DNA from 3 places in the Pseudomonas sp. EA_5y_Pfl2_R50 genome. Region 1 is predicted to be linked to each of the others. Evidence: riboswitches for the same ligand, from Rfam matches in the RefSeq annotation. Region 1 holds a riboswitch; each other region holds the start of a gene.

What was found. Region 1 has a riboswitch for cobalamin ahead of cobW (cobalamin biosynthesis protein CobW). Riboswitches for the same ligand answer to the same signal wherever they lie in the genome.
Region 2: another riboswitch for cobalamin. It lies ahead of AACY19_RS10845 (ABC transporter substrate-binding protein); the one in region 1 lies ahead of cobW (cobalamin biosynthesis protein CobW).
Region 3: another riboswitch for cobalamin. It lies ahead of cobO (cob(I)yrinic acid a,c-diamide adenosyltransferase); the one in region 1 lies ahead of cobW (cobalamin biosynthesis protein CobW).

What each region holds. Positions count from the first base shown of each region.
Region 1 covers NZ_CAXAPT010000001.1:97,500-102,251, reverse strand. Annotated here, with positions in the region: gene AACY19_RS00470 (CbtA family protein) at 1-179, opposite strand, end outside; gene AACY19_RS00465 (CbtB domain-containing protein) at 191-388, opposite strand; cobalamin riboswitch at 509-730, opposite strand; cobalamin riboswitch at 910-1,121, shown strand; gene cobW (cobalamin biosynthesis protein CobW) at 1,222-2,295, shown strand; gene cobN (cobaltochelatase subunit CobN) at 2,299-4,752, shown strand, end outside.
Region 2 covers NZ_CAXAPT010000005.1:209,118-213,869, forward strand. Annotated here, with positions in the region: gene AACY19_RS10835 (ABC transporter ATP-binding protein) at 1-708, opposite strand, end outside; gene AACY19_RS10840 (FecCD family ABC transporter permease) at 705-1,709, opposite strand; gene AACY19_RS10845 (ABC transporter substrate-binding protein) at 1,718-2,728, opposite strand; cobalamin riboswitch at 2,874-3,068, opposite strand; gene AACY19_RS10850 (Ppx/GppA family phosphatase) at 3,111-4,046, opposite strand; gene AACY19_RS10855 (hypothetical protein) at 4,045-4,275, shown strand; gene AACY19_RS10860 (TA system antitoxin ParD family protein) at 4,377-4,604, shown strand; gene map (type I methionyl aminopeptidase) at 4,601-4,752, shown strand, end outside.
Region 3 covers NZ_CAXAPT010000013.1:35,642-40,393, reverse strand. Annotated here, with positions in the region: gene AACY19_RS21170 (C40 family peptidase) at 1-391, shown strand, start outside; gene AACY19_RS21165 (PQQ-dependent sugar dehydrogenase) at 464-1,777, opposite strand; gene AACY19_RS21160 (hypothetical protein) at 1,844-2,428, opposite strand; cobalamin riboswitch at 2,593-2,822, shown strand; gene cobO (cob(I)yrinic acid a,c-diamide adenosyltransferase) at 2,903-3,514, shown strand; gene AACY19_RS21150 (cobyrinate a,c-diamide synthase) at 3,511-4,752, shown strand, end outside.

The sequences.
Region 1 (4,752 bases):
TCGTGGGTGTGAGCGGCCATCGCGCCTGCGGCATGTTCGTGGACGGCCACCGGTTCGGCTTTCTCGTAGGTTTCTGCCTGAAGAATCAGCGGCGACACCCAGAAGCTTTGCAGCAGCGTGAGGAGCAGGGCGGCCAACAGACCGGTGAAGCCTGCGGTTTGCGCAATTCGCTTGATCATGTCGGCAGGTCTCAGTGGCACGGGAACGCGGCGCTGTGGCGGGTATCGTGGGCGGCATTGTGGACCGCTTCGATGTGCGAGAAACCGGCGAAATAAACCAGGCTGGCACCCAGAATCGACGCGAAGACGGCGGCGGTCAGGCGTTGGGTCAAGGTTGAGGTGCTGGAGATTTTGTCCGTGTTGCTGCCGGTGCTGCTGATGATCGACATGGCGCTTCCCTCTGGAGTGTCAGCGGGCGAATCGAGCGCATGAAACCCCTGCGGGTCGGGCGCGCAGAGGTTCGAACAGCGCCCGCCCACCGCGGGTTTGTTGTGTTCAGCGCGCACAATGCGGGCTGTGTGTTGCGGGCCGGTCTCCGGGCTCACGAGGGGTTGGCGTCAGGCCGACCTGCAAGCGTCACCTTCCCATGCCTTGCTGGCACAGTGGTTTTGACGCTTCGCTCGCTTACCGTTGCGGGGGCAGCACCGGACTGACATGGGCTTGAGTAAAGCACATGATTCACCGGTTTCCCGTTTCACCCTGTGAAGGGCACCCGTAACAAGTTGTGTAGGAGAGCATGAGGGGGGATTTGAGTCAATTGGATGGGGTGGTGGGTTTGAATTGGTGTGGGATATCCGTTGCTGCGGTCACGGCGGCTTGGGGTTGCGCCGTAAGGGCTGCCCCCAAGTAGCCGTTGCCGCAGAAACGGATAGGCCCCCAATCCAAGCATTGACCCATAAGCAACCCATGCGTAGCCTTGCGCATTCGAGGTTCTTCGGCCGTTGCCGAAGCTAAGAAGGGAACGCGGTCAAAGCCGCGGCTGCCCCCGCAACTGTGAACGGTGATGTTCGCTGCCACGCCACTGCCAGCTCAATCGATGAGCCAGCGGGAAGGCGCAGCGAATGCCAGGCCCGGCGCCTGAACACTGTCAGCCAGGAGACCTGCCTCGTCACAGATTCTCACTTTCAACCGGGCGGGGTGATCCGGTGGCGAACTCATCAGGCGCGCGTCCGCGTTGCCGATCCTCGTCCCGTATGCCCGCCGCTTGCCAAAGGGCATACCGATGAAAACACTGGCCAAACTCCCTGTCACCATCGTCACCGGCTTCCTTGGCTCGGGCAAGACCACGCTGCTGCGCCACATGCTCGACAACGCGCAGGGCCGTCGCATCGCGGTGATCGTCAACGAGTTTGGCGAGTTGGGCATTGACGGTGAAATCCTCAAGCAATGCACCATCGGTTGCACCGAAGAAGAAGCCACCGGCCGCGTCTACGAACTGGCCAACGGCTGCCTGTGCTGCACCGTTCAGGAAGAGTTCTTCCCGGTGATGCGTGAACTGGTCGCCCGTCGCGGCGACCTCGATCACATCCTCATCGAAACGTCGGGCCTGGCCCTGCCAAAACCGCTGGTACAAGCCTTCCAGTGGCCGGAAATCCGCAGCGCCTGCACGGTTGACGCGGTGATCACCGTGGTGGACAGCCCGGCCGTGGCCGCTGGCACTTTCGCCGCGTTCCCGGATCAGGTCGATGCCCAGCGCAAACTCGATCCGAACCTCGACCACGAATCGCCCCTGCACGAATTGTTTGCCGACCAACTGGCCAGCGCCGACCTGGTGATTCTCAACAAGGCCGACCAGACCAGCGCGGAAGATCTGGCGCGCGTCCGCGCTGAAGTCGCTGAAGAATTGCCGCCGGCGGTGAAGATCATCGAAGCCAGCAATGGCCGTCTGCCGCTGGACGTGCTGATCGGCCTCGGCGCCGGCTCCGAAGAGCACATCGACAGCCGCCACAGCCATCACGATCATCACCATGGTGAAGGCGATGACGATCATGATGACCACGATCACGACGCTTTTGATTCGATCTCCATCGAGCTGCCGCAAGCCGACGAAAGCCTGCTGCTCGACGCGCTGACGCAACTGGTGGTCCAGCACGGCATCCTTCGTGTGAAAGGCTTTGCGGCCATCCCGAACAAGCCGATGCGTCTGCTGATCCAAGGCGTGGGCACGCGTTTCGACAAGCATTTCGACCGCCAGTGGGGCGCCGATGAAGCGCGCGTGACGCGTCTGGTGCTGATCGGTCAGGAACTCGACGCCGCGCAACTCGAAGCGCAACTGCGCGCCGCGCTCAGCGTTTAAGCCATGCACCTGCTCAGGACCCAACCCGGCGGTTTCGTGTCGGATGACAACATCGCCGACCTTGGGCAAACCCCCGCCGAGCTGGTGATCCTGTGCAGCGGCGACTCCAGCCTGGCGCTGCTCGCCGAAGCAGCACAGCAGTTGCCGGAGGATTATCCGAGCCTGCGCCTGGCCAACCCGATGCAGGTGCAGAATCACGCCTCGGTCGATTTGTACGTCGACGAAGTGCTGCGCCATGCCAAGGTCATTCTGATTTCGTTGCACGGCGGCATCGCCTATTGGCGTTATGGCGTCGAGCGTTTGGTCGAGCTGTCCGAGCGTGGCGTGCAGGTGATCCTGGTGCCGGGCGATGACCGGCCTGATCCGGAGCTCAGCGATTTGAGCACCGTCAACGCCGAGGATCGCAACCGCCTCTGGCAGTTTTTGCGTCAAGGCGGCATGGGCAATGCGCTGGATTTTTTCCGGTGTCTGGCTACCCGTTGGCTGGCCCGCGATTACGCGTGGGAAGAGCCGCAAACCCTGCCGCGTACAGCGATTTACCATCCACAAAAAAACACCGCGGCACTGAGTGACTGGCAAGCCGAGTGGCTGGCGAAGCAACCGGTCGCGGCGGTGGTGTTTTACCGCTCGCATTTGCAGGCGGCGAACACGACGTTCATCGACGTGTTCTGCCAGCGTCTGCAAGCGGCAGGGCTTAATCCGTTGCCCATTGCGGTGGCGAGTCTGAAGGAGCCCGGCTGCCTGGCGGTGGTCGAGGATTGGCTGGACGAAGTCTCGGCCTCGGTGATTCTCAATACCACCGGGTTTGCCCAGTCCAGCCCGGAAGCGCCGCATTTGCGCCCGTTTCGCCGCAACATTCCGGTGATCCAGGCGATTTGCGCCCAGGACAACGAACCTGGCTGGCGTGACAGCGAGCAGGGTCTCGGCCCGCGTGATCTGGCGATGCACATTGCCTTGCCTGAACTCGACGGGCGCATCATCAGCCGGCCGATCAGCTTCAAGGATCTGGCGTGGCGCAGTGAGCGCAGTCAGTCCGATGTTGTCTGCTACCGGGCACAGCCTGAGCGCATGGACTTCGTCGCCGAACTGGCACGGCGCTGGATTGATCTGGCGCGGGTGCCGAACGGCGAAAAACGCATCGCGCTGATCCTTGCCAACTACCCGACCCGCGACGGTCGTATCGGCAACGGTGTCGGCCTCGATACGCCGGCCGCAGCGCTGAATATCCTGCGGGCGTTGCAGGCTGAGGGTTATCCGCTCGGCGCCGAGTTGCCGGAAAGTGGCACCGCGTTGATCCAGCAATTGCTCGGTGGCGTCAGCAATGATCTCGACACGATTGACCTGCGCCCGTGCCAGCAAAGCCTGGCGATGGACGCTTACTTGGCGATGTTCAACGCGCTGCCGGAAGCTAATCGCAGCGCTGTGATCGAGCGTTGGGGAGCGCCGCAAAACGATCCGATGTACCGCGACGGACGCATGATGATCGCCGGTTTGCGGTTCGGCCTGACCTTCGTCGGCATCCAGCCCGCACGGGGTTATCAGGTTGACCCGAGCGCGGTGTATCACGACCCGGATCTGGTGCCGCCTCACGCTTACCTCGCGTTCTACTTCTGGCTGCGCAACACCTACGGTGCCCACGGCGTGATCCATGTCGGCAAGCATGGCAACCTCGAGTGGTTGCCGGGCAAGGGTGTCGGGCTTTCGCACAATTGCTGGCCGGATGCGTTGCTCGGGCCGTTGCCAAACATCTACCCGTTTATCGTCAACGACCCGGGCGAGGGCGCCCAGGCCAAGCGGCGCACCCAAGCGGTGATCATTGATCACCTGATGCCGCCGCTGACCCGCGCTGAAACCTACGGCCCGCTGCGCAATCTGGAACTGTTGGCCGACGAGTATTACGAAGCGCAGTTGCTCGATCCGCGTCGCGCCCGGGAGTTGCAACGCGACATTCTGCAACTGGTGCGCGACACGCAGATTGATCGTGAATTGCAGCTGGATGCCGGGCTGGACAGCGACGCCGATGCGGCAATCTGGTTGCCGCGTCTGGATACGTATTTGTGTGATCTGAAGGAATCGCAGATTCGTGACGGGCTGCATATTTTTGGCGAGTCGCCGACCGGGCGTTTGCGTGTTGATACGTTGTTGGCGCTTCTGCGTATTCCACGAGGCGACGGCAAAGGCGCGCAATCGAGCCTGGTGCGCGCACTCGCCAAAGCGTTCGAACTCGGATTCGATCCACTCGATTGTGCGCTGGCCGATCCATGGACAGGCCCGCGTCCCGAGGCTCTGCAATCGCAAAGCGATGAAGTCTGGCGCACTGCCGGCGATACCCGTGAACGCCTCGAACTGTTTGCCACGCAGATGATCTGCGAGTCCCTGCAAAAATCTTGTGGGAGCGAGCCTGCTCGCGAAGGCGGAGTTTCAGCCGACAGCCATTTACCTGACACAGCGCTTTCG
Region 2 (4,752 bases), on a different contig from region 1:
TTTAACCCCGAATGTCTCTTGCAGCCGCTGCGGTGTCAGCACTTTGAGCGGCTCGCCCAACGCCACCAGTCGCCCGCGCTCCAGCACCGCCAGACGATCACATTTCAATGCCTGATTGAGATCATGCAAAGCGATCAGCGTGGTCACCGGCAACGCCTGCACCACATTCAAAATCGTCAGTTGATGCTGGATATCGAGGTGGTTGGCCGGTTCGTCGAGCAACAGGATCTGCGGACGTTGCGCCAGTGCGCGGGCGATATGCACCCGCTGCCGCTCACCGCCGGACAGACTGCGCCACAGACGCGTGCGCAGGTGCATCGCGTCAACGTCGGTCAGCGCCTGCCGAACAATGGCATCGTCGCTGTCCGACCACGGTTGCAGCGCTGACAGCCAGGGTGTGCGCCCCAGTGCCACGGCGTCGAACACGCGAATGCCGTCATCGGTGTCGGCCTGTTGTTCGACCACTGCGAGTGTCTGCGCCACGCTTCGGCGCGACAGTTTGCCGAGGCGCTGACCTTCGAGGCGTACTTCACCGGCGCTCGGTTCGCGCAGACCGGCCAACAGTTTCAGCAGGGTGGATTTGCCCGAACCGTTCGGCCCGACAATGCCCAGAGTCTCGCCGCGCTGAACCTCCAGGCAGACGTCATTGAGCAACTGCGCGCCGCGCACCTTGAACGCCAATCCTGAACAGCTCAGAACACTGCTCATCGCGCGGATCTCCGGCCCACCAGAATCAAGGCAAATACCGGCGCACCGACCAGCGCAGTAATCACCCCGACGGGAATCACCTGACCCTTGATCAGCGTGCGCGACAACACGTCGGCGGCAATCAGAAATACCGCGCCGCCCAAGGCACTCGCTGGCAGCAGGCGCGCGTGCCCGGTGCCAAGCAACAGGCGCACGGCGTGGGGAATGACCAGGCCGACAAACCCGATGGAGCCGACAATCGACACCATCACCGCCGTCACCAGCGCAGCACATCCGATCAGCAGAATCTGTACCCGCCGCACGGCAATGCCAAGGGACGCTGCGGAGTCGGCGCCAAAGGTAAATGCATCCAGCGCCCGTCGATGCCACAGACACACCACCAGGCCCAGCAAGGCCACCGGCACCGCCAGCCACACCGACGGCCAGCGCACGCCACCAAGATTGCCGAGCAGCCAGAACATGATGCCGCGTGCCTGTTCGGAACTTGCCGAACGGGTGATCAGAAACGCGGTCAGCGCATTGAACAGTTGCGAGCCGGCGATCCCGGCGAGAATGATCTGCCCGGTGCCGCTGGCCGAACCGCTGACCCGCGCCAACAGGATCACCAGCACGAACGCCGTCACTGCGCCGGCAAACGCACCCGCCGACAGCGAAATCGCCCCGGCGCCGACGCCGAGCAGGGCGACCATCACCGCGCCGGTCGAGGCGCCGGCGGAAATCCCCAGCAGATACGGATCGGCCAACGGATTGCGCAGCAGCGACTGCAGAATCACTCCGCATGTCGCCAGGCCGGCACCGCACGCGGCCGCGACCAGCGTGCGGGTCAGGCGGTAGTTCCAGACAATGCCTTCGTCGATGGGGTCGAGCCTGTAACCGGCGCCCCAGAGCTTGTTGGCCAGCACCTGCAGGACCACGTTCGGCTCAATCGAGGTTTCACCGATGGCGACGCCAGCGACCACTGCAACCAGCAGGGTCGCCAGGGCCAGCAACGTGCGGATCAGTCTTGCGCTCATTTCGACAGGTCATAGCCGTTGATGGCCGTGGCCAATTGCTCAATGCCCTCGAACACGCGCAGGCTGGCCTGCATCGCCATGGCATCGAGAATGACGATGCGGTTGTTTTTCACCGCGTCCATGTTGCGCGTGACCGGGTCGCTGCGCAGGAAGGCGAGTTTCTTTTCATAGTCGTCAGCCGGGAAGCGGCGGCGGTCCATGCGCGCGATGACGAGGAACGTCGGGTTGGCCTTGGCGATGGTTTCCCAGCCGACCGTCGGCCACTCTTCATCGGATTGCACGACGTTGCGCAGGCCGAGGGTGGTGAGCATGAAATCCGGAACGCCTTTGTGTCCGGCCACGAACGGCTCGATGTCCATTTGCGCGCTGGAGAACCACACCAGCGCACTGGCGTCTTTCAGTCGTTTGCCTTGCGCGGTAGCGATGGAGTTGGCGAGGCTGGCCTTGAGCTGATCATTGAGCCGTTCACCGCGATCCTGCACATCGAAAATCTGCGCCAGTTGGCTCACGCTTTTGTAGATGCTGTCGATGCTGAAAGGCGCCAGTCGCGTGCCGTCGGCGCCGACCAGATTGTCCTTGGCTTCGCAATCGGATGGCAGCAGATAGGTGGGGATTTTCAGTTCATGGAACTGCTCGCGAGTGCCGACGGCACCCTGCGGGCCGACCATCCATTCCAGCTCCACGGCGACCAGTTCCGGGCGTTTGCCGATCACGGCTTCGAAGCTCGGCTCGTTATCGGCCAGGCGCTCGACCTTGTCGTTCTGCCCCTTGTACCTGGCCAGCACGTCGTTGAACCACAGCGAAGTACCGACGACCTTGTCGCCCAGGCCCAGGGCGTAGAGCATTTCCGTGCCGGCCTGGCCGATGGTCACGGTGCGCGTGGGCGTGTGCTCGAAGGTCAGGGTGCTTGCGCAGTTTTCGACGGTCAACGGATAGGCAGTCGGTGCCGCCTGGGCCAATGTGCAAAGGCTCAGGCCGGTGATCAGGGTGGCAACGCGGGGCAGCATGGGCAAGTCTCCAATGGAACCGTACAGGGAACGGGAGAGTACGGTTTGGAAACACACCATCGAACGCCGTCTGGGCAACAGCGCAAGGCCGGTCAAGTCGCGAAGACGCGCACGGCACGATGTCCTTCCCGGACACCCCGCCGGTTAGTCAGTCACTGTGCCGGCAGGTCTCCTGACTGATGCGTCATCGCCTGGCTCCGGCCTTCCCGGGCATCATCCCAGTGGCAGTCGTGGAGCAGGCTCAGCACCTACAGTTGCGGGGGCAGTTCCGATTGATGCTGTGCAAGCATTTCGGATTCCCTATTAATCCCGTGTGGAAACCGGCGGCGGCATGGTAGACGATCAGGCCGCTGAAGGGGAGACGAATCTGCCCGGGCGAGGATTAATGGCGGCTCATCAAACCGTGCAGCACCCCCAGACGCAGGCCCGGTTCAGACGGCAGCATCTGCGCAATGCCGAACACTTTGAACGCGGCCAGCATCAACACCAGGCCGCCGGGCAGGATGCTCTGGCGATGCGGTTGCAGGCCGGCGAGCTTGAGTTGTTGCACGTTGCTCACTTTGAGCATCAGCAGCGACAGGCGCAGGAGCCCGCCGTAGGTGATGCCGTCCTGACCGTAGTCGTTGAGGCGATTGGCCTTGAGCACTTTGGCGAGCATGCGTGCGGTGCCGGAGGAGCCGATGGTTTGCTGCCAGCCCTGCGCGCGATAACGCCGGGCGACTTTCTCAAACGCGAGGATGGCGACGCGTTCGGCTTCTTGCAACGCACCGGCGGACACCTCGCCGCCGCGAAAGAAACGCGTGCTCAGGGTGCCGCTGCCGATGGCGATGCTTTCGGTGAGCAATGGCTGCGAGCCCTGGCCGAGGATCAGTTCGGTCGAGCCGCCGCCAATGTCGACCACCAGACGCATGTCTGCGGCGCTCGGCAAGGCATGGGTCACGCCGGCGTAGACCAGCCGCGCCTCTTCGTGCCCGCAAATGACGTCGATGGGGAAACCCAGGTGCCGTTCGGCGCTGGCGAGAAACAGCTGTGCATTGTCGGCCTCGCGAACGGCGCTGGTCGCCACCGCACGCACCCGACCGGCCTCGAAACCGCGCAGCTTCTTGCCGAACCGTGCCAACGCCTGCCAGCCGCGATCCAGGGCCAACGCATCCAGTGCACCGCCATCAAACCCCTCGGCCAGGCGCACCGGCTCGCGCAGGGTTTTGACTTCCTGAATCTGCAGGCCCTTTCGACTGCGCACCGACTGGCCGATCATCAGGCGAAAGGCATTCGAACCCAGGTCGATGGCGGCAAACAGCGAGGCGTCGTCTTTCATGGGAATCCTTGCAGAGCATCCGCCTGAGGCTCAAGACGGTTTGCGACGATTCTGCCGTGATCTTGATGACATCCTGATGACGGGGCAGGGGCGGTTCAATGAATGTATGGCTGTCATGACACTGTCATTATCCGGCGTCTATGCTGAGCCCAATACATCGCGTGTTCTTGAAGTTTTTGCTGCCGACTCTGGCAGCTTTTTTTTGCCTGGAATTTACCCGGCGACATGATCGTGCTCCTGCAAAGCGAGGTAGCGATCAGCGTGTGTTTGCAATTCCTGGCGATGCTTGGCTAATATATGATCCATATACACATCGTATCGGATTCATATATGGGCATCGTAAAGATTTCAGAGGACATGCACGAGAATCTGCGCATCTCCAGCACTGCGCTCAGCCGCTCGATCAACGCACAGGCCGAGCACTGGATGCGCATCGGCATGCTCGCCGAACTGCACCCCAACCTCGACCACAGCGCCATTTGCCGCTTGCTGATCCGCGCCGAACAGAACGGCGGGCTGGATCTGCAACAACTGACTCAGGAAGCCGTCAGCGCATGAGAAACCAGATCAAGATCAACACCCCTGCCGAGATCGCGCAATCACGGGCGGCAGGCAAGCTCGCCGCTGAAGTCCTTGCGATGCTGGTGCCGCACGTCAAGGCCGGCGTGACCACCGATGAACTGGATCGGCTGTGTAACGACTACAT
Region 3 (4,752 bases), on a different contig from region 1:
GCTGTTTCGCGCGCTCGGGCTGGTGGGCACACCTTACCGCTGGGGTGGCAACACGCCGGATTCAGGGTTTGATTGCAGTGGTTTGATTGGCTTCGTCTACCGCGATGCAGCGGGCATTTCCCTGCCGCGAACCACTCGCGACCTGATCGTGATGCAGGCGCCGAACGTCGGTAAGGAAGGCTTGCAGAGCGGTGACCTGGTGTTCTTCGCCACCAATGGCGGCTCGCAAGTGAGTCATGCGGGGATTTATGTCGGCGAAGGGCGCTTTGTGCATGCCCCGGCAACGGGCGGCACGGTGAAGCTCGATAGCCTGTCGAAGGCGTATTGGCAGAAGGCTTATCTAAGCGCGAAGCGAGTGTTGCAGCCGGAGCATTTGGCGCATAACCCGTAACAAGGCCAACACAAAACCCGATGTGGGAGCGAGCAAGCCCGCTCCCACATTCGTTATGGGTAAGGCGCTACATTATTTGGCAGAAGTGACCCGCCACACTTTATTGCCAACATCATCCGCGACCAGCAATCCACCCTGCTGATCGATCACCACGCCCACCGGGCGACCCAATGCGTTCTCGTCCTTGTCGAGGAAGCCGGTCAGCACGTCTACCGGTTGACCGCTCGGCTTGCCGCCGGTAAACGGCACGAAAATCACTTTATAACCACTGTGCGGTTTACGGTTCCATGAGCCGTGCTGGCCGATGAAGGCGCCTTCCTTGAACGGTGCTGGCAATGTGTTGCCCTCGGCGAAGCTCAGGCCCAGCGATGCAGTGTGCGGGCCGACCGCGTAATCCGGGGCGATGGCCTTGGCGACCAGATCCGGGTTTTGCGGCGAAACGCGCACATCAACATGCTGACCGTAATAGCTGAACGGCCAACCGTAAAAACCACCGTCCTTGACTGAGGTGATGTAGTCCGGCACCAGATCACTGCCAATCTCGTCACGTTCGTTGACCGCCGTCCACAGCGCGCCACTGGTGGGTTCCCAGGCCAGGCCGTTGGGGTTGCGGATGCCGGAAGCAAAGATCCGGTGATTGCCGGTCGCCCGATCCACTTCCCAGATCGCCGCGCGGCCTTCTTCCTTGTCCAGGCCATTTTCGCCGACGTTGCTGTTCGAGCCGACCGTGACGTACAGCTTGTTGCCGTCCTTGCTGGCGATCACGTTTTTGGTCCAGTGATGGTTCAGCGTGCCGCCGGGCAGGTCGACGACCTTGATCGGCTGCGTCTTGATCTCCGTCGCGCCAGGCTCGTAATGGAAGCGCAACAGGCGGTCGGTGTCGGCGACGTAGAGGTCGTTGCCGACCAGGGTCATGCCGAAGGGTGAATTGAGGTTCTGCAGAAACACAGTACGCGTCTCGGCCACGCCATCGTGGTCGGCGTCACGCAACAACGTGATGCGATTCGGGCTCGGTACGCCCGCACCGGCCTTGCCCATGACCTTCTTCATGACCCAGCCACGGATGCCGCTGCTGTCGTCAGGTTTTGGCGGGGCATTGGTTTCCGCCACCAGCACATCGCCATTCGGCAGCACGTAGAGCCAGCGTGGATGATCGAGGTCTTCGGCGAATGCCGCGACCTGGGTGCCGACTGCGGCCGTCGGTTTGGCGCCCTCGGGCCAGCCGATTGCCGGGGCGATGTTCACCGTTGGAATCAGGGTTTTGTTTGGTTCCGGCAATTTCGGTGACGGGCCAGTGCCGTCGGAGACTTGCAGGCTGGAGGTTTCACCACAGGCGGCGAGCCCTCCGGCGAAGGCGATGACAAAAACGAACTGGGGCTTGCGCATTGCTGATCTTCCCTATGAATGCATTCCTAAACATAGAGGAGGGCGCAAGCCCGATGGTTCAACTGCTCAACCGCGGGCTTCCTTGAACAGTACGGCAATGCCCGGATGGTAGTTGCCGGCCTCGCTGCGCAACTTGCGGTAGGCATAGGGGAAATACCAGGCGACCGCGCAGGTGTGTTCCTTTTGCAGATCATCGACCATGTCCTGCAGTTCTTCAGGGCTGGCGCTGTGCTGGGCTTTCTGCGGGGCGACGAACAGGCAGCCTAGCTTGAGGTCGCTGGCGTAGCTGATGCGTTTGGCGTCGCTGGTGATGTCCGCCAACGCTTGGGTCAGGTTGAGATTGTTCACTCGGGGCCAGCGCTGCGTGGCCTGGATATACGCCCGATCGTCGGCGCCGGCAACGAACAGATCGGCGCGAGCGTTGCGTTCGCCTTCTTCGTTCTGTTTGCGTGTAGTCGTTTCGTTCAGAGTGACCAGTTCGGCCATCCATGCTGCTGCGGTCAGCAATCCGAGATTGGCTTTCTCGTCATGCCAGTAGGGCGTGTCGCTATCACCGCGAACGGCGTTGTAGCGGTCGATACAGTCAAACCAGCGTTCAAGCACCGGGCGCAGGAATTCCAGGCGCGGGTTGCTGATGATCATGCCTTGCATCGTCATCATCCTTTTATTGTTGTGGTGAGCTTTTCAAGAAAAGCATGGCTCTTTGATATCATTTGTATCAGCGTGGCACAAGATTGGCGCCAGATAATTGATCGACGGCAGTTATTCGCCCGCTGGCCGCCTCTTTAATTGACGCTCCACCCCCAACCCTCTAACCTTCGCCGCTTGTTTCAGGTGCTCTGTGACCCTTGTCGACAGAGTGAAACAGGGAAGCCGGTGAGGGTTGTCTTCAAGCGAAGAATGACCACGATCCCGGCGCTGCCCCCGCAACGGTAAATGAGTGAAAACTGCGCCTTGAGCCACTGCCTCGAATGAAGCGGGAAGGCGCGCAGTCAGGCATGCGCCGCTCATGAGCCCGGAGACCGGCCTGATCCATCCAGCGGCATCACGGTGGGCGATGCCAGGCTTTTTGCCGTCTATTCCTGTGCCCGCCCGCCGTTATTCAGCCTCAACGGAGAGCTCCCCATGACTGATTCCCCCGAGCGCGACGAACGCCATCTGGCGCGCATGCAGCGCAAAAAAGCCGTGATCGACGAACGCATCGCCAATTCGCCGGACGAGTGCGGCCTGGTGCTGGTGCTGACCGGCAACGGCAAAGGCAAAAGCAGCTCGGCGTTCGGCATGCTCGCCCGCGCCATGGGCCACGGCATGCAATGTGGCGTGGTGCAGTTCATCAAGGGGCGCAACAGCACCGGGGAAGAATTGTTCTTCCGCCGCTTCCCTGAGCAAGTGCGCTACCACGTGATGGGCGAGGGCTTCACTTGGGAAACCCAGGATCGTCAACGCGACATTGCCGCCGCCGAAGCTGCGTGGGCCGTCTCCCGCGAACTGCTGCGTGATCCGTCGATTGGTCTGGTGGTGCTTGATGAACTGAATATTGCCCTTAAGCACGGTTATCTCGATCTCGATCAGGTGCTCAGCGATTTGCAGGCCCGTCCGCCGATGCAGCACGTGATCGTCACCGGGCGTGCCGCCAAGCCGGAAATGATCGAAATGGGCGATACGGTCACCGAAATGGGCATGCTCAAACACGCCTTCCAGGCCGGTATCAAAGCGCAGAAAGGCGTCGAACTTTGAATCAACCACGTCACTGCCCGGCGGTCCTCATTGCCGCGCCGGCCTCCGGTCAGGGCAAGACCACCGTCACCGCCGCGCTCGCCCGTTTGCATCGCAATCAGGGGCGCAAGGTGCGCGTGTTCAAATGCGGCCCGGACTTTCTCGACCCGATGATCCTCGAGCGCGCCAGCGGTGCGCCGGTGTATCAGCTGGACATGTGGATGGTCGGCGAGCAGGAAAGTCGGCGTCTGTTGTGGGAAGCCGCCGCCGAGGCGGATCTGATTCTGATCGAAGGCGTGATGGGCCTGTTCGACGGCACGCCGTCCAGTGCCGATCTGGCGCGGCATTTCGGTGTGCCGGTGCTCGGGGTGATCGACGGCACGGCGATGGCACAGACCTTTGGTGCGTTGGCGCTGGGCCTGGCGAAGTATCAATCTGATCTGCCGTTTGCCGGCGTGTTGGCCAACCGCGTTGGCACGCTGCGCCATGCGCAGTTGCTCGAAGGCAGTCTGACGCAAGGTTTGCGTTGGTACGGCGCGCTGTCCCGTGAGACCGGTATCGAACTGCCGAGCCGGCATCTCGGCCTGGTCCAGGCCAGTGAATTGAATGACCTCGATGTGCGCCTCGACGCAGCGGCCGACGCCCTCGGCAGCAGCTGCGAGGTAGCGCTGCCACCGGCCGTGGAGTTTGCCGCTCCGGACCTGATGAGCGTTGAACCGTTGCTCAACGGTGTGCGAATCGCCGTTGCCCGTGATGAGGCATTTGCCTTTACCTACGGCGCGAGTCTCGACTTGTTGCGGGCGATGGGCGCCGAGTTGAGCTTCTTCTCGCCAATCCGCGACACCCAATTGCCTGACGCCGACAGTCTGTATCTGCCCGGTGGTTACCCGGAATTGCATCACGTTGCACTGTCGCAGAACACCGCGATGCTTGAGGCGATTCGTGCGCATCATGCAGCGGGCAAACCCTTACTGGCTGAGTGTGGCGGCATGCTGTATCTGCTCGATTCGTTGACTGACGTTGAAGGCACTCGCGCTGCGTTGGTTGGGTTGCTCAAGGGCGACGCGGTGATGCAAAAGCGCTTGGCAGCGCTGGCGTTGCAAGCGGTCGATCTGCCGGAAGGTTCGTTGCGTGGGCACACTTATCACCATTCGCTGACGACCACTGAGCTGACGCCGATTGCCCGTGGCTTGAGCCCGAATGGCGGGCGCGGCGCCGAGGCGGTTTATCGTGAGGGGCGGATGACGGCCTCTTATGTG